DNA from 4 places in the Sphingobium sp. SA2 genome. Region 1 is predicted to be linked to each of the others. Evidence: riboswitches for the same ligand, from Rfam matches in the RefSeq annotation. Region 1 holds a riboswitch; each other region holds the start of a gene.
The links. A riboswitch is a leader RNA that binds a small molecule or an ion and turns the genes downstream of it on or off. The one in region 1 is predicted to bind cobalamin.

Region 1 (4,324 bases):
TGCTGGCGGCGCGGCCCGATCTGGTGATCGGCCTGCCCGCGCGCGGGCATCCGGCGCTCGCCCCTTTCAAGACCCTGCCCTTCCGCACGCTCGACCTGCAATCGGCGGAAAATTACGCCAGCATCTTGGCCTCGATCCGGCAAGTGGCGCAGGCGGTGGGGCATCCCGCGCGCGGCGAGGCGCTGATCGCGCGGATGGAGGCTGATCTGGCGCGGCTGCCCCGTCCCGCGCGTGCGCCGGTCGCGGCTTATTATCAGCGGCGCGGCTATCTGACCGGATCGGGCACGTTGATCGACGATCTGCTGGTGCGCACGGGCGTCACCAATCTCGCGACCCGCTTGGGCAAGCCCGCTCTGTCGCAGATGAGCCTGGAGGAGATGGTGGCGTCGCGGCCCGACTATCTGATCATCGAAAGCGCGACGCAGACGGTGACTGATCAGGGCACCGAAATGCTGCACCATCCCGCGCTGCGCAGCATCCCGCGCATCGCCATTCCGCAGGCGTGGACGGTGTGCGGCGGCCCCGCTTATGTGCAGGCGGCGCAGGCGATCGCCCGCGCGGTCAAGCCGCGCTGACCCCTCCCCGCCAACGACCCGGCGTTGGCAAGGCCTAGCCTGCCTTGCGCGGTCTGATGGCGGGGACGGGATCATATCAGAAGCTCAGGCGCACGCCGCCATAGGCCGACAGGCCGAGCGTCTGGGTGCCGTAGCTGACCTGATACCATTTATCGAACAGGTTGATGACGCGGCCATACAGCTCGACCCGGTCGGTGATGCCGTAGGAGGCGAGCAGGTCGACCACTGTATAGGCCTCAGTCGCGCCGCCAAAGCCCGACGAGTCGCCATCATGATAGCGCACCCGCGCGGTCATCGACGCGCGTTCGGCCGGGGTCAGGATGACCGATGTGGTGCCGGTATAGCGCGGGCGGCCGCTGTTGACATAGACACCGTCCATGTCGCGATCGATTTCATGGTCGGTATAGCCATAGGTCTGGCTGACACCCAGCCAGGGCAGCGGCTGGGCGGTGACGCCGATCTCTATCCCCTCCGCGCGGGTGCGGCCGAACTGGCCATAGCCGCCAAAGGGCGGACGGCTGCCGTCGAAGTTGATCTCGTTGGTCTTGCGGGTGAAGAAATAGCTGACCTGCGCGGTCAGCCCTTCGGTCAGCGCCAGGTCGAAGCCGATGTCGCCGCCCCGGCTGGTTTCGACCTCAAGGTCTGGGTTGCCATAGGTGGGGTCGAACAATTGATAGAGGCCCGGTGCCTTGGCCCCGGTGCCATAACTGGCGCGCAGCTTGAGCGCGCCCAGCGCATAAGCCAGCGTGCCGCGATAGGTGTCGAACGTGCCGAAGCGGCTATTATCGTCGACCCGCGCCGCGCCGGTCAGGGTAAGCCCCGCGAGCGGCCGCAGCGCGATTTCGGCATAGGCCGACCGCGTGTTGACGCGGGCGGGGAAAGCACCGGAAAAGCTGGTGATCTGGGTCGTCTTCTCCCGCTCATAATTGCCCCCTGCGGCCAGGCTGACCGGGCCGGTGCCGCCATAGGCGAGCGCCAGCGTCAGCTCGTCCTTGGTGCCGCGGAACAGGTCGCCCTCGGCCCGGTTCCAGGTGCCGAAATAGCGGCGGCGCGCGGCGTAGCGGCTGGCGGTCAGGTCAGCGGTGAACTGGCCGTCCAGGCTCTTGTAGCTGGCCTGGCCGGCGGCGGCATAGTCGCGCGTTTTGGCGGTATCGTCGCTGTCCGACGTCGTATTGTCGAGATCGCTGAAGGCATCGAACCAATAGCCGATCGCCTGCAGCGACAAGGTGTCGGTCGCCTGATAGCCGACCCGGCCGCTAAAGCCGTAGCGGCGATATTCGTCCTTTTCGGTGGCCGACCCTGCGGGGCTGGCGGTGCGGGGATCGGCGAGCGAGGGGCCGTCATGGCGATAGCCGGTCGCGCTCAGGCGGAAATCGAGCGCGCCGCTCTTGCCCAGCAGCGATGCGCCGCCGCTGCGCATGCCATAGGAACCGGCCTCGGCCTCTGCATTGACCTGCAAACCCTCTTCGGTCGCGCGTTGGGTGATGATGTTGATGACGCCGCCGACCGCGTCGGAGCCATAGAGCGAGCTTTGGTTGCCGCGCAGGATTTCGACCCGGTCGATGTCGCGGCTGGTCAGGTGGTCGGCCTGGAACTGGGTGCTGATCGCACTGGGATCACCCAGCTCGATACCGTCGATCAGCCAGAGAATCTCATTATTGTTCGATCCCCGGATGCGGACGCTGGTCAACTGGCCGGGGCGATCGGCCGTCGTCTGCACGCCGGGCGCGTCCTGCAATATGTCTTTCAGGAAGAGGATCTGGTTGCGTTGGATATCGGCACGGGTGATGATCGACACCGCGCTACCGATCTCGCGCGCTTCGCTGGTGACGCGCGAGGCGGTGACGATGATGGGTGTGCTGTTGCCGCTCAGGTCCGAAATCTGTTCGGGGGCCTGCGCGAAAACGGGGCTGGCAGCGCTGAGCGCCAGCAGGGATATGCCGTATTTAATCATGTATAGTCTCCTCCCGCGCCGAGCGATAGCGGGCGGTGGAGCATGTCGATGATGGGCGTATGGCCCGCCGATCGACGGCCGACGCAGGGCGACGAACCGGCGCATATATAGCCCAGCGTCCCACGACGGTTGCGGCCCCGGCCGCCTTCCTGTCGTCGCTCAGACGGAGAGTTACCGTGCCGCGGCCATCCCCTGGACCAAGGCAAGAGCGACCAGAACGCCGGCAGGTCTCCTGGCTCACGGGTCATGGCGTCATGTACGACCTTCCCAGACGTTTGACGGTCCAGTGGCTGCTTCCTTCGAAGAGGAAGCCGTGTACATCACGCTCACCGCTTACAGTTGCAGGGACAGCTGCGGCTTTGGATGGTGTGAGCCATCCGCACCGCCTTCCCTTTTAAGCCTCGATCAAGAGGCACCGGCGCGATCTTTGCCCGTTGCGCTCAAGCGAGCGCTACGGACGGCAGCCCGATAGCGGGCGGCAAGGCATCACGCAAGGCGGCAATTGCCGCCCCGGCTTCATGCTGTCAGTCGAACAGGCTGGACACCGAACTTTCATCGGCAATGCGCTTGATCGCTTCGCCCAGTAGCGGGGCGATGGGCAGGTGGCGGACCTTCTTGGCGGTATTGACCGCCTCGGTCCCCTGGATCGTGTCGGTGATGACCAGTTCCAGCAGGTCGGAGGCATCCACGCGCGCGACCGCGCCGCCCGACAGCACGCCATGGCTGACATAGGCGACGACATCCTCGGCCCCGGCGGCCTTGAGCGCGGAGGCCGCGTTGCACAGCGTCCCCGCCGAATCGACGATATCGTCGATCAGGACGCAGAAACGCCCGGCCACGTCGCCGATGATGTTCATCACTTCCGATTCGCCCGCGCGCTCACGCCGCTTGTCGACGATGGCGAGCGGGGCGTTGTCGAGCCGCTTGGCCAGCGCCCGCGCGCGCACCACGCCGCCGACGTCGGGCGACACGACCATCAAATTGCGATCGCCAAAGCGCGCCTGAATGTCCGCCGACATGACCGGCGCACCGAACAGATTGTCGGTCGGAATATCGAAGAAGCCCTGGATCTGGCCGGCGTGCAAATCGACCGACAGCACGCGGTCGGCGCCCGCCTTGGTGATCAGGTTCGCGACCAGCTTGGCGCTGATCGGGGTGCGGGGGCCGGGCTTCCGGTCCTGCCGGGCATAGCCGAAATAGGGGACGACGGCAGTGATTCGCTTGGCCGACGCGCGTTTCAGCGCATCGATCATGATCAGCAATTCCATCAGATTGTCGTTGGTCGGATAGCTGGTCGATTGCAGCACGAACACATCTTCGCCCCGGACATTTTCGTGGATTTCCACGAACACTTCCTCATCGGCGAAGCGGCGGACGCTGGCGTCGGTCAGGGGAATTTCGATATAGTCGGCGATGGCGGCCGCGAGCGGCTTGTTCGAATTGCCGGTCATGAGCTTCATGGCCAAAACCCCCTGAAATGAAAAGGCGTGACGAATTGATGACGCTGGGTGAAACGCCGCCCCTGTAGCGGCGCGGGGTCGCGGTGGAAAGGCGCTTTTGCGCCAGCCGGAAAAATGCATTAGGGGCCGCGTCCATGACCGACAAACTCGTGATCGCCCTTGCCCAGATGACCCAGTCGGTAGGCGACCTCGCCGCCAATGCCGACGCGATGCTGGAATGGCGGGCGCGGGCGATGGATGCGGACCTGATCGTCTATCCCGAATTGCAGCTGATCGGCTATCCGCCCGAAGATCTGGTATTGAAGCCCGCTCTGGTCGAACGCGCCAATCAGGAA
Region 2 (4,324 bases), 1.8 Mb from region 1:
CAAGCGCGTCGCATCGACACCGAAGAATGCGGCAGCGGCAGTTTCCAACGCAGATAAGTCAAGCGGATCGGGCAGGCGCTCTGCGGCGCCCGCAACATGTCCAACCGGATAGGGCCAGGGCGCAATGCCGGTGGACAGATCGGTCCACCGGGCAACCTGCGGAAACGCAGCGCGCGCAATATCGATACGTCCGCCGTGTCGGGCGAAATCATTGATCAAGGCGCGCGCTGCGGCCTTCATCAGTAGCGCATCCGCACACCGGCATAGCCCGCCCGGTCCGGCGAGCCATAACGGAACACCGTCTCGTAACGTTCGTCGAAGAGGTTTTCGACCCGGGCATAGATGTCGATCCGGTCGGTCAGCGGGAACGAGGCGCGCAGGTCCGCCAGCACATAGCCTTCAACCTTGCGGCTGTTGTTGGCATTGTCGAAGTTCGACCCGACATGCGTGAGCGTGACGCCGGTCTCCAACCCGAAACCCCAGCGATAGTCGATCAGCGCGGTGACGCTGTGCTGCGGCCGCCGTACCAGTTGCCGCCCGAAGTTGACATTGCCAGGCGACCGGTTGGTGGCATCTGTATAGGTATAGTTCGCCTGCAGCCGCAGCGCATCGACCGGCTGCATCGTCAGGCCGATTTCAACGCCTTTAGCCCGCGCCTTCGAGACGTTGTCATACGTGCCCGAAGGCCGTCCAGCGCAGATGCCTGTGCGTGGCAGCGGGCAGGATATGAAGATGATGAGATCGTCTGAGTCGCGCCGGAAGAAGGTGGCACTGGCCTGCAACCGCCCGTTGACGAGATTCTGGGTGACCCCGGCGTCCCAGCCCTTCGAGCTTTCCGGCTGGAGCAGCTGATTGCCGAAGTCGCTTTGCAGCTGGAACAGCGACGGTGCCTTGAACCCCTCGGCATAGCTGGCGCGCACTGTCGTGCCGGTCTGGCTCACCGTGTAAACGCCGCTCGCCCCAAAGGTGGTGGCTCCGCCAAAGCGGTTGTGGTCATCATGCCGAACGCCGCCGGTCAGGGTCAGGCCCGTCACCGGTGTCGCCACGATCTGCCCGTAAACGCTGTCGATCCGGGCCCGTCCGATGGAAGGACGCGCACCAAAACTGCTGCTGGAAAAGCGCGATGTCTCGCGTTCCAGTCCACCCGTCAGCTGCCAGCCTTCTGCGATATCGAACATGCCCTGATATTCGATACGTTCGTTGCGGCCATTGCCGACAAAGGTCTCGGCAGGCAGGCCGACAAGGCTGAAGTTGCGGCGACGGGTGTCGGTGTACGCATAGCCCAGCCGGTTACGGAAGCGACCGTCGAACAGCGTGGCGTTAACTCCGGTATAGCCGACGATTTCGCGGGTGCGCGATTCCTCGTTCACATCACCAAAGGCAAAGGTTGGTGGAGGGAAGCCATCGATATTCACCCGGCCTTCCGAATACCAGCCGCGCGCATCGAGCGACAACCAGTCGCTCAGCGCCAGATTGAAACTACCGTTGGCACCGTAATTTTCATAGCCATCCTTTTCGATGCCGCCGCGCGCTTCGCTGAATGAGGAGATGCCATCGGTGCGGAAGTATCCTGCGCCCACGCTGGCCGAAAACGGACCGGCTTTTCCGGCAATGTTGCCAACCAGCTGTCCAGTATCGCGATAGCCATATTCGCCGCGTACGTTGACTGTCAGGGCGTCCGTCGGCTGGCGAGTGATCATGTTGATAACCCCGCCGATCGCTTGGCTGCCCCAAAGCACCGACGATGGTCCGCGCAAAACCTCAATTCGCTCGATGTTGCCGATCAGCAGATTGCCGAAGTTGAAGCCGCCCCCCGGCGACGAAGGGTCGTTGAGCTTGATGCCATCGACCAGCGCCACGGTCTGATCGCTCTCTGCACCGCGAATGAACACCGATGTGGATGTCCCGACGCCGCCGTTGCGCGTGATGCTGACACCCGGCACGGTTCGCAGGATATCGGCGACGGTTTGGGTCTGCCGCCGCTCGATTTCGGCCGAATCGATCACCGTGATGGATTGGCCGACCCTTTCGACGGGCTGGGCGCTGCGGTTGGCGGTGACGACGATGACCGGTTCGTGCGGCGACATGGTGCGGACATCATCCTGCGCGTGCGCAATGAAGGTGCCGCAAAGCCCGAGAGCTGCGGTGGAAACGGTCACTTTTAAGAACAGATTTTGCATGTGTATCCCCTGTCAAACAACAAGGGGTTGCTCGCACCAATGGCACGACAGAGCGTTCGCTGGCTTGTCACCCGCGCGCGCCACCCCAATCGATGTCGTCACGCGAGGATTGACCTCGATCACGCTGAACACCCCGTCCGCGCAAAGGACCGACTACAACAGGCAGGTCTCCTGGCTCCCGGGTCAACACGCTCGCCCCGCCTTCCCAAGTGCAAATGCACCCAGTGGCATGAAGGGGCGACCGCTCTCCGGTCACAGTTGCGGGGACAGCCACGGATTACAGGGGTAGATACCTGCTTCCGCGTTCCCTATTAATCCCATCTCTGGGAACCTGTTGCGGCGTCGCAATATGGCGAGCAAAACCGCATTGCAAGGAAAATGCTGTGCTGACCTTCATTACTGGCGGGTCCCGCTCGGGCAAAAGCGCGCCCGCCACACCAACACCATCCATGATTGTGACCAACGTATCCAGCGGCGCGACCCGGACCAGCATTTTCCCAAATCTCCGCGCGCAATGTTCTGGCTGCTGGTCCGCAGCATCACCGGTCTCAACTATTATCGGGTGGCGCGCGCTGGACGCATCTGGGCACCCATCGCCAATTTCCACAATCCCAAACGCTTCGGTTTCGATTACCGCCTGTCGCTGCGCCTACGCTATGTCGCATGGGCCGTGCTGGTCTATGGCGCGATATTGTGGTCGCCCTTTCGCTGGCAGATACTGGGCCTGATCCTCATCCCGCAATTTTTCTGGGTCAATGTCTTCAACCGCATCCGCGCCATGGCCGAGCATAACGGCCTCCCCGATAATCACGAACTCAACGGCACCCGCACCGTCATCCCGACCTTGCTCGACAGGCTCCTCATCGGGCCGCTCAACATCAGCTATCATCTGGAACATCACCTCTTCCCGTCCGTCCCCTGGCATAATCTGCGCCGCCTGCACCTCCATCTGATGGCCAACCCAACCTGTGCGGCGAACGCGCATGTGTCGCGCGGATATTGGGGCATGATCCGGGAGCTCATGCCGACGCGTGGCGTGAGCGGGAGTGACGGGGGATTGGGTGAGGCGGCAGCCCAAAGATCTCCCGGACGCTATTGCGCCATCCTTTTGCAGGTGGATGGAGCAGACATGATTGCCACACGCAGACGTCTCCACGATTGCGAAGGCTGCATCAACGGTATGTTTGCAAAAATCGAAAAACCGTCGAGCATTCTTTGTCGTATACTCGAATAAAGCACCAATATTTCTTACCAATTTTCCAGAGCTCATGGATATGATCGGGCAGAGATATTCTGGTGCAGCAAAACCAGATTAACGGATGCTTAGTTTTGGGAGAGTATTTTTACTTGTAGCAGTTGTTAGCCTTGAGCCGCGTGTACATACCTACGCACAGAGGCGCATGGTTAGTGTTGCAAGCGCAGTGATATCGTGCGAGGCAGGTCTTGATGAATCCATTTTCCGTTCACTGTGCCAGCCCTTTCCTTGTTGCCTCGTTCCCTCAACCACAAGCTGTTTTGAGTTGGTCGCTGACGCGGCCAGGCTTCGCAGAAGTCAGCAGTGTCGCATGGCTCTATGTCCGGGATGCCGATCTGAGCATGGATGTCGATCCAGCCTTGCTGCTTAGAAAAAGCATGCAGTCGGCGGGATTGACGGATGCGGTCCACCTCATGACATCTCGAGATATCACCAAGCATCACATGTCTCAGGCGTCCTTCGGGCGGGCTACGGCCAGCTGCCTGGCGACCGTCGGTCTTGGTAATGCGGTGCGCGTCGGTTCTGCACCCGTTGCTCATCAGGATGTCGGGACGATCAACCTCCTCGTGCATGTCGATCGCCCTCTGTCACAAGCGGCGCTCGTGGAGACCATTTCAATTGTTGCCCAGGCGCGTACGGTTGCAATGATCGACCTTCCCTGGAAGCCATCTGGATTGGCCGTGACGGGAACTGGGACCGACTGCATCGTCGTCGCAACTCCTATCCATCCAGACATGGAACAGTTTGCTGGCCTGCATACCGACATAGGCGCAGCTGTCGGTCGGGCCGTCTATGACGCAGTCTGGTCGGGTGGACATGTCTGGATCGCCGAACAGCAGCGTACTGAAGCGCGATCTACATGCGCGTTGGCGCCCCCTGACTGACTTTG
Region 3 (4,324 bases), on a different contig from region 1:
GGTCTGGCCATCCGTGGCATATCCCGCCTCGGCCAGATCGGCCAGGGTCGCCTCGGCTGAGGCGAGCGCATCCAGCCCCACGGCGTGGGCCATCTGGTATGCCTTGCCGGGATAAGTCGACAGGATCAGCGCAACCCGCCGATCGGCAACCGGCCTTTGCGAAAGGGCGATCCAGCCTGCCACGCGCGCAGTGATCGCCTCGATCCGGTCGGGATCGGCGCGGTGGACGGTGCGGGCAAAACCTAGTGCGGGATCGCGCGCACCCGCTTCCTTGAAGCTGGCGACCCCGGCAAAGACCCGGCCGTCAATTTCGGGCAAGACCACGTGCATGGCGAGGTCTGCGGGGGACAGCCCGCGCGAAGCCGCTGCCCAGCCGGTGCGGCCCGACGTGGCCAGCGCCAGTTGGAACACGGGAACGCCCGCGCCATCGAGCGGGGTATCGCCGTCTTCGCCACGCGCGGAAAAGGCGGTGGCGTTGATGATCGCCGCCGGGCCAAGGCCGCGCACCCAGCGGTCCACCTGATCGCGCACCTGCGGGGCTTTCAGCGAGGGGACGAAGATCGACAGTGCGTCAAAGCCGTGCCGGTCGAACGCGGCATGCAGGGCGGCAAACGGGTCCAGATCGTGGGCGGTCAGGTAAGAACGATAGAAGATGATCAGGACCAGCGGTCGTCCGGGATTGCGCGCAAAGGATTCAGGATCGACGACGCCCCGGTCGGGATGCCAACCTCCCGCCATAGGCAGCGGCTCGCAATTTTGGGGAGGGGTATCGATCAGCCCTGCCAGCCGTGAAAGCGCAACAAGCGCCGCCTGCGCCGCCCCTGCACCGCCGGCATCGCACAATTGCGCAAGGCTTCTCAAAGCAGGCACGGGGACGGTCGAAACTGCATCCAGCCGCCCGTCCTCCCAGCCGTCGCCGGGCAGCACGGCCAGCGCGATGCCTCGCGACCGGGCCAGAGCCTCCACTCGTTCCAGCCCGTAACTCCAATAGGGCGTACCGCCAATCAGCCGGATCAGGATCGCCTTCGCACCTGACAGCGTCCGCTCGACATAGGTGTCGACCGATAGCGGGTGCATAAGCGCTGCCAGATTGGCGAGCCGCAGCGAAGGAAATGTCGCATCGTCTGCACGGGCCTGATGCCATGCCGCCGCGAACGCCCCCAGATCGCTGTCCGAAAAGGACAGGACCACAAGATCCGCAGGCTCTTGCCCCAGATCCTGCGGGACGGCGGTTTCCTCCATCCCGTGCGTTTCGCGGAAAATGACGTGCATCGCCTGCGCCTTACGCCAGCAGCACCGCGCGAATGGCGTCTGGATCGACATGATCGTGCTCAGCAATGGCGACCAGCGTGGTGCGGCGCGGCTCGTCAGGCCGCCACGGACGGTCGTACTGGTGGCGCACCCGCGCGCCTACCGCCTGCACCAGCAGCCGCATCGGCTTGCCCGCAACGGCGGCATAGCCCTTCACGCGCAGGATATGGTGATCGCGCGCCAGCGTTTCGATCCGCGCGACAAGGGCCGCCGGATCGGCAATTTCGCCCCATTCGATAACGGCGCTGTCAAAATCATCGTGTTCGTGATCATCATCCCCATCATGGTGCGATGGGCGCGCGGCGATGTCGTCCTCGGCGGCGGCATCAAGCCCCAGAATCACGCGCGGATCGACCACGCCTTCGGTCAGTTCGATCACCGGCACCGGGCGGCCAAGCTCTGCCGCGATGATCGCGCGTGCGGCGGCAACGCCTTCGGGTCCGGCCAGATCAACCTTGGTCAGCAGGATCATATCGGCGCAGGCAAGCTGGTCCTCGAACACTTCGGACAGCGGCGTTTCGTGATCGATGCTCGGATCGGCGGCGCGCTGGGCGTCAAGCGCGGCCACATCGGGCGCAAACCGGCCTGCCGCAACCGCCTCGGCATCGGCCAGCGCCAGCACGCCGTCCACGGTGATCCGGCTGCGGATCGCTGGCCAGTCAAACGCCTTGAGCAGCGGCTTTGGCAACGCCAGACCCGATGTCTCGATCAGGATGTGATCCGGGCGGGGATCAAGCGCGAGGAGCTTCTCGACCGTAGGAATGAAATCGTCCGCCACGGTGCAGCAGATGCAGCCATTGGCCAGTTCGACGATGTTTTCCGCCGGGCAGTCTGGAATGGCGCAGGATGCAAGAATGTCGCCATCCACACCCAGCGTACCGAATTCGTTGACCACCACCGCCAGCCTGCGGCCGCCCGCATTGCGGATCAGGTGGCTGATAAGCGTGGTTTTCCCCGCGCCCAGAAAGCCCGTGATGATGGTGACAGGCACCTTTGACAGGTCGGCCACAAGCAATTCCTCCGCGCGCCAGAGCGACAAACGGCGGGGCTTGCCGGACAAGTCCGGTCGGCGCGCGACGACGGGCGAGCGCGACAAAGCACCCGTTACCACGCGACCGTGCAGCCCCAGCCACACAGCTTCGTCGCTCAGACGGAGAGTTACCGTGCCGTGACCATCCCCTGGATCAGGCAAGAGCGACCGGTGCGCCGGCAGGTCTCCTGGCTCGCGGGTCACAGCTTGATGCACGCCTTCCCAGACTTGGCGCTTGCGCGCTGTCCAGTGGCCGCCCCTGAGTTCAGGAGCATATGCATCGCGCTATCCGCTTACAGTTGCAGGGACAGCCACGGATTTGGGAGCAAGCCCCCGCACCGCATTCCCGATTAAGCCCCTTGCGAGGGCACCGGCGCGATCATCGAAGGGCGGAATCAACCCGTCCTTCGCCATGCGCCCTAGACGAAGATCGGAGCCAAGCCAATTGATGATGTTGCTTCATGCAACGATGGACGATCAGGTAACGACAGAAACCTCGATCTCATCGAACCGCTTCCAGCGATAGATCGCGTAACTCGCCAGCCAACAGAACACGAAAAGTCCGATGATGGCGAAGCCCAGACCATTGAAATTTTCGCCCAATTCAATGGCGATCCGCCATGGGGCACCCGTAAGGGCCAGTTTGTCGCCAATCAGGGCCAGCGTTTCGATTCCACCAATGACAATCGCCACGATGGCCGAGATCAGGGTGATTGTGATGTTGTAGTAGAGCTTGCGGATCGGCTTCACGAAGGCCCATTCATAAGCGCCCAGCATCACCACGCCGTCCGCCGTATCGATGAGGGCCATACCGACCGCGAACAGGGCGGGCAGGACCAGGATTGTCCCGATCGACAGGCCATCGGCGGCCTGGCTGGCCGACATGCCCAGAATGGCAACTTCGGTTGCGGTATCGAACCCAAGCCCGAACAGAAACCCCAGCGGGGCCATATGCCAGCTTTTGTTCACAAGGCGGAACATCGGCCTGAACAGTCTGGAAAGCAGACCGCGCCCACCCAATAACAGATCAAGATCGTCCTCGACATAGCTGCCGCCTGCACGAACATGCGCAAAGGTCCGCCAGACAGAGCGCAGGATGACCAGGTTCATGCCGGCGATCGTGAACAGGAAAAGCGCGGAAATCACGGTTGCAATCACGCCGCCGATTTCCTTGAAGGCGCCGAACTGCGACAGCGCGCTGGCCGTCACCGCAATGATGATCGATGCTATGGCAATGATCCCGGAATGCCCGATCGCAAACCAGAAGCCGGCCGAAACCGGGCGCTGACCATCCTGCATCAGTTTGCGCGTCACATTGTCGATGGCCGCAATATGATCGGCATCGACCGCATGGCGCAGGCCAAGCCCCCAGGCAAGCACAGCGGTGCCGAGCATTAACGGCTGCGCATGAAACAGGCTGAATGCCCAGACCCAGACGCCAATGTTGGCGGCGATCAATCCGGCAAACAAGGCACCAATTCGTAGGCGCAGAGACAGGGATGGCAGTGTCTTCGTGAGGGGCATGATTGGCTCGGCGATTAAGGAATGTACAAACGGAGGATGGCGCAGCAGACGTGCTGCAGCGCCGCCCATCAAGGGATTTCGCTAGAAATTGACCTTTGCGCCAATCCTCACGGTTCGAGGCTCGACCACACGACTCAACCGGCCTTCCACCGGAGCACCTGCATCAAAGGCGGGGATGTAGGACTCGTAATAATAGGCGATGTCCTTGTCCCGGCTGTCGAAGATGTTCAGCACTTCTCCAAATATCTCGACCTTCTTGCCCGTCCACGCGGCGCGGGCATTCATGACGGTGCTGCCCCGATCCCGGACACTGTTGTCCTCGACAAGCGGAGAAGGTCCGAGGTGGCGCACCCGAATGCTGGCTTCCCAGGGATCAAGAATGATGGCGGCACCGGCTGAAGCCGCGTTCTCAAATGCATTAGGGATGTGATCGCCATTGTCGAAGCGGGCATGGCTGGC
Region 4 (4,324 bases), on a different contig from region 1:
CGCATGTCGGGAGTGCGTCGGCGCAGCGTCTGCTTCGGCTTTGGTCGGCGACACCAGCGACTTTCCTATGCTGTAGACTTCCGCGATCCGCGCGTAGGCAATTCGGTGGTCTGGATCTGCGGCAAGCCATGCCTTGAATTCCTGGTCGCGGTTTTGGGCATCTGGACCCTGCATCGCGGCGAACCAGGATGCGGCTTCTTCGCGCATGGCGGAGCGCTTCTCTTGTTCATCGAGCATGTCAGTCGTCCAGAGCTTGTGCGATACGCGCCAGTGCGCGGCCCAGATGATATTGAACGGTAGGGACCGCGATTCTAAGCTTTTCACCGATTTCTCGATAGGTCAGATTCTCTACCCGATGCATGAGGAAGACTTGCCGGGTCTGGTCGGGGAGACCATCGACGGCCGCCTTGTAGAGACGCATGACATCCTGCCTTTCGATTCCGAAGCTTTGCTCCGGGGCAGCGCCGATTTCGGGTAGTTCATCCAGCGTCGGCCCTATGGTCGCGGCCGCACGTCTCGCACTGCGCATTCGATCCACGAGAAGATTGCGGGCTATGCGTTGCAGATAGGACGCTGGATGAACGAGTATCTTCGTACGCATATGGGCTGCAAGCCTGGCAAATGCTTCCTGCATGAGATCGTTGGCGTCCTCGTCATCCCGCATGCGTTGCTTGAAATAGCGGATGAGGCCCGGAGCTTCTGTGCTGTAAGTATCACTTAGAATCGCCGTGTATGCGCTGTCTTTTGCGACAGATAGGGAGCCGCCTGGATGCTTGTCGGGCATAGGAAGCGGTTGAGCGCGATCCGTCTGGGATCGATTGATGGGGAGAGGACGTAACACGCGAGCTTGGCCAACAGGCCGACAGAATCGGTCCCGAGAATCCCGGGGGCGATTGAGCTAGGTGTGTCTCAAGCGATGGCGGGCCGTCGCTCCGACCGCCCCAAAAATCAGAGGGGCGTCAGTTATGCCTGACAGGATAATCCTACAGCGGGGCCGTCAGCAAAATCCCCCCTGCCGACCTATGATGCCGCGGCCCAGTCTGCAGATCAAGAGGTCAAGACGAATAGTTATTCCTGATGGGTACGCTGGGCCGTGGTACTGCTGAGCGTTGATCCTGCATTGCTTCGATTCTCTCGAGCATGATCCAGGCTGGGCCGAAGCGCTGGCGGTCGAACGGCAGCATGGCGCGAACACGAGCGACTTTATTGCAGAAAGAGTAAGAACGCTGGCGCTGGCGGGTGATCAGGCCGGTGTTGCGCGGTGGCTCGACGTTGCGACGCGCTTGGACCAGCTTCTCGATGCGGGCACCATGGCGCATTGAAGGAGGGCAGCTATCTGATCATGTTCCGGCCCGTCAGTTTCTCAGCGAGCGTACGGAAGGTGATCGACCAGCGGGTCTCTCCCATTTCGGCTATGCTATGTTCCCATTGGTACCGCGCTTCGCCATGAAGGTGATAGACCGAACGCGGCGCGAGCGGAATGGTGACGCGATCGAACCCGCTGGCGTTGCGCCGCCGAAAACGCAAGGGGGCCGACACGCCCAGCGAAATGCCGACGACATGGTCGAAGACCGGGCGATCACGGTGCCAGCCTATGCCGGCACCAAGATCGTAGCGGATGAGGAGCGCCTGGGCTAGGCTGGCGGGCTCAAGGCCGACAAAGACAGCGGCTTTTGCACGCACAGGTAGCAGCCAATCCGGCATGGGATCTGTAGGTCCGAAGCGTGCGTCGTCGAAGTCGTAGCGCCAGCCATAGGAACTGGTCAGGCGCTTGCCGAGCCAACCCTGGAAACGAAACGGCTCGAGCGCGGATGCGTCGATCCCGTCGATCAGCCTCAACTCTTCATCGCGGGAGATAAGGTCTTCCCGATAGGACAAGCCCGGGATTTTCGGAGTCTCAAACAGGTCGGGGAACAGGCTGGCCATCAACGTCTAGATTGGGAGCCTGCGCGCACAAGGCAATCGCATAGCTGATTTTTTGATGGATAGCGCGGTCCGTAAAGCGTTCGATCAATTCGAGTCTGTTTTGGGCACTGACCGGATTCCGACACTGATTTTATGTTGTTTGGCAAATGGGGTAGGTGCGGTGCGGCTTGGAAAACTGTAATCATCAGTGAGCCGCCATGAAGTTCGAGCCATTTTAGTAGGCTGGGCCGTGCAGATCCCACCCATTTGATTAAGAGAGGGGCAAGTGTGCTTCGTAAAATCCGACCCTTTGTCGCCGTTCAGCTGCCAATTTCTTGTTCCTAGGTGCGGTCCTTCCGCTAATCGACAGGTCGCGACCACTTCCGGGCGTACAGGAGTCCGATGGCCAACGACAGGTTCAGGGAAAACCCGCCATTCAAAGCGAGTGCGTGCGGTTGGCGCGCTCTGGCCGTGCCAATGGCAATGGTGGCGCGGGATGCAGTAATCGTTGATTAAATCCCAGCTCCAAGCGTTATTGGCTTTTCCGTTCACTTCAGTTAGGCGAGGGATTGAGAGGCGGACAAGTTCGGCTTTCATTGATCGCGCCGGTGCCCCCAAAAGGGGCTTAATCGGGAATGTGGTGCGGAAGCTTGCTTCCAAATCCGCGGCTGTCTCTGCAACTGTAAGCGGATAGCGCGATGTACATGGCTCCTCTTTGAAGGGGCAGCCACTGGGCCGGACGCTAAATCATGCGAGGTCTGGGAAGGCGTGCATCAAGCTGTGACCCGTGAGCCAGGAGACCTGCCGGCGTCTGGTCGCTCTTGCCTTGGTCCAGAGGATGGCTGCGGCACGGTGAACTCCGTCTGAGCGACGAATGAGCGGCTGGGGCCGCATCGGAGACGTGCGTCGGCCGCCCATGGCGTCCGGCCGCCGCGCGGCTCGCCCGTTCGCGCGGGTATGCCCCGGCCACGTCGCAAGACGCCGGAGGACTATTTCGTGATCAAGACCATTACTACCAGCAGCGCACTTGCGCTGATCTGTATGGGAACGCCAGCCTTTGCCGAACCCTTTGAGAAGGGATCGCAAACAAGCGCGGACGCGGTCGAGGCGGGCAACGACATCGTGGTTTTCGGTCGTGGTGAGGCCATGATCGGCACTGCCAGATCAGCCAGCGAGGGAAGCGTCGGAGGGGCCGATGTCCTCGTGCGGCCACTTCTCCGCGTGGCGGAACTGCTGGAAGCGGTGCCCGGGCTGGTTGCAGCCCAGCATTCGGGGAGCGGCAAAGCCAACCAGTATTTCCTGCGCGGTTTCAACCTCGACCATGGGTCTGACTTCACCACCTATATCGATGAACTGCAGATGAACTTTCGCACACACGGACACGGTCACGGCTATCTCGACCTCAACGGCCTCATTCCGGAGATCGTGGGCCGGGAGGATTTTCGTAAAGGGCCCTATCGCGCCGACGGCGGTGATTTCGCTCTGGCGGGAGCAGCCTATATGATGACCATCAAGGGTTACCACCGGCCGTGGGCATCGGCCGAGGCTGGTTCATATGGTTGGCGCCGCGTCGCCGTAGGCGGAACAGTGCACGACGTGGGCGTGGGAGATCTCACGCTTGTCGCTCAGGCCAAGACCTACGACGGACCGTGGCAGGAAACTGAACGTCTTCGCCATTACTCGGGTTTCGCGAAATATAGCATGCCGAGCGGTGCGGGCACATTGGAGGCATCTCTCCATGCCTACCGGGCGACATGGCACCCTACCGAGCAAATCCCGGAGCGCATTATCGGCACGGCGTTGTGTGCGGATGTGTTCTGCTCTCCAGATCCTTCCGCGCGGGGTGAGACGACGCGCCAGGTGGCTAACATCGCGGTCAAGCAACCGACATGGCGCGCCAATGTCTATGCCCAGTTTTACGACTGGTCGATGTTGTCGAACCCCACTTACACCGATCCGGATGGCACAAGCGCGCAGATCAAGCAGTTCGACCGGCATTGGGTACTAGGGCTGTCCGCTCAAAAAAATTGGGAAATCGCTGACAGTCTGGCTGTGAGCCTTGGCACCGAAAACAGATACGATGCCATCGGGAATGTTGGTGTCGATCGAACGGCTGTCCGCACATTTCTTGAATCTCTCGGGCACTATCAGGTCGGGGAATTGTCTTCCGCGCTCTACGGCGAAGTCGCTTGGAAACTCTTGGCTGGACTGCGTGTGACAGGTGGTCTTCGCGGGGACTATTATCACTATTCCGTGCGTGCACGAGATGTGGTTGCGGCGTCGCTGGGAGAAGGCAGTGGCTCGGCGTCGATTCTCTCACCTAAGGTCTCGATCGCCTATCAGGTTACGCCGCAACTTGAACTCTACGCCAACTGGGTCCGTGGATTCCATTCCAACGACGTTCGGGGTGCGGTAAACA

Region 2: another riboswitch for cobalamin. It lies ahead of OVY48_RS18890 (TonB-dependent receptor domain-containing protein); the one in region 1 lies ahead of OVY48_RS10140 (TonB-dependent receptor plug domain-containing protein).
Region 3: another riboswitch for cobalamin. It lies ahead of cobW (cobalamin biosynthesis protein CobW); the one in region 1 lies ahead of OVY48_RS10140 (TonB-dependent receptor plug domain-containing protein).
Region 4: another riboswitch for cobalamin. It lies ahead of OVY48_RS00780 (TonB-dependent receptor); the one in region 1 lies ahead of OVY48_RS10140 (TonB-dependent receptor plug domain-containing protein).

What each region holds. Positions count from the first base shown of each region.
Region 1 is NZ_JAPMXX010000006.1:528,609-532,932, reverse strand. Features, by position in the region: gene OVY48_RS10145 (ABC transporter substrate-binding protein) at 1-575, shown strand, start outside; gene OVY48_RS10140 (TonB-dependent receptor plug domain-containing protein) at 652-2,529, opposite strand; cobalamin riboswitch at 2,734-2,964, opposite strand; gene OVY48_RS10135 (ribose-phosphate pyrophosphokinase) at 3,054-3,989, opposite strand; gene OVY48_RS10130 (NAD+ synthase) at 4,124-4,324, shown strand, end outside.
Region 2 is NZ_JAPMXX010000006.1:2,300,031-2,304,354, forward strand. Features, by position in the region: gene OVY48_RS18885 (threonine-phosphate decarboxylase) at 1-240, opposite strand, end outside; gene OVY48_RS18890 (TonB-dependent receptor domain-containing protein) at 240-2,180, opposite strand; cobalamin riboswitch at 2,324-2,530, opposite strand; gene OVY48_RS18895 (fatty acid desaturase) at 2,530-3,414, shown strand; gene OVY48_RS18900 (adenosylcobinamide amidohydrolase) at 3,627-4,319, shown strand.
Region 3 is NZ_JAPMXX010000001.1:153,347-157,670, forward strand. Features, by position in the region: gene cobN (cobaltochelatase subunit CobN) at 1-1,272, opposite strand, end outside; gene cobW (cobalamin biosynthesis protein CobW) at 1,283-2,320, opposite strand; cobalamin riboswitch at 2,502-2,731, opposite strand; gene OVY48_RS00775 (HoxN/HupN/NixA family nickel/cobalt transporter) at 2,819-3,865, opposite strand; partial or broken gene OVY48_RS00780 (TonB-dependent receptor) at 3,947-4,324, opposite strand, start outside.
Region 4 is NZ_JAPMXX010000001.1:157,906-162,229, reverse strand. Features, by position in the region: gene OVY48_RS00800 (FecR domain-containing protein) at 1-237, opposite strand, end outside; gene OVY48_RS00795 (RNA polymerase sigma factor) at 239-784, opposite strand; gene OVY48_RS00790 (DUF6961 family protein) at 1,110-1,322, shown strand; gene OVY48_RS00785 (alpha-ketoglutarate-dependent dioxygenase AlkB) at 1,333-1,926, opposite strand; cobalamin riboswitch at 2,495-2,729, shown strand; partial or broken gene OVY48_RS00780 (TonB-dependent receptor) at 2,947-4,324, shown strand, end outside.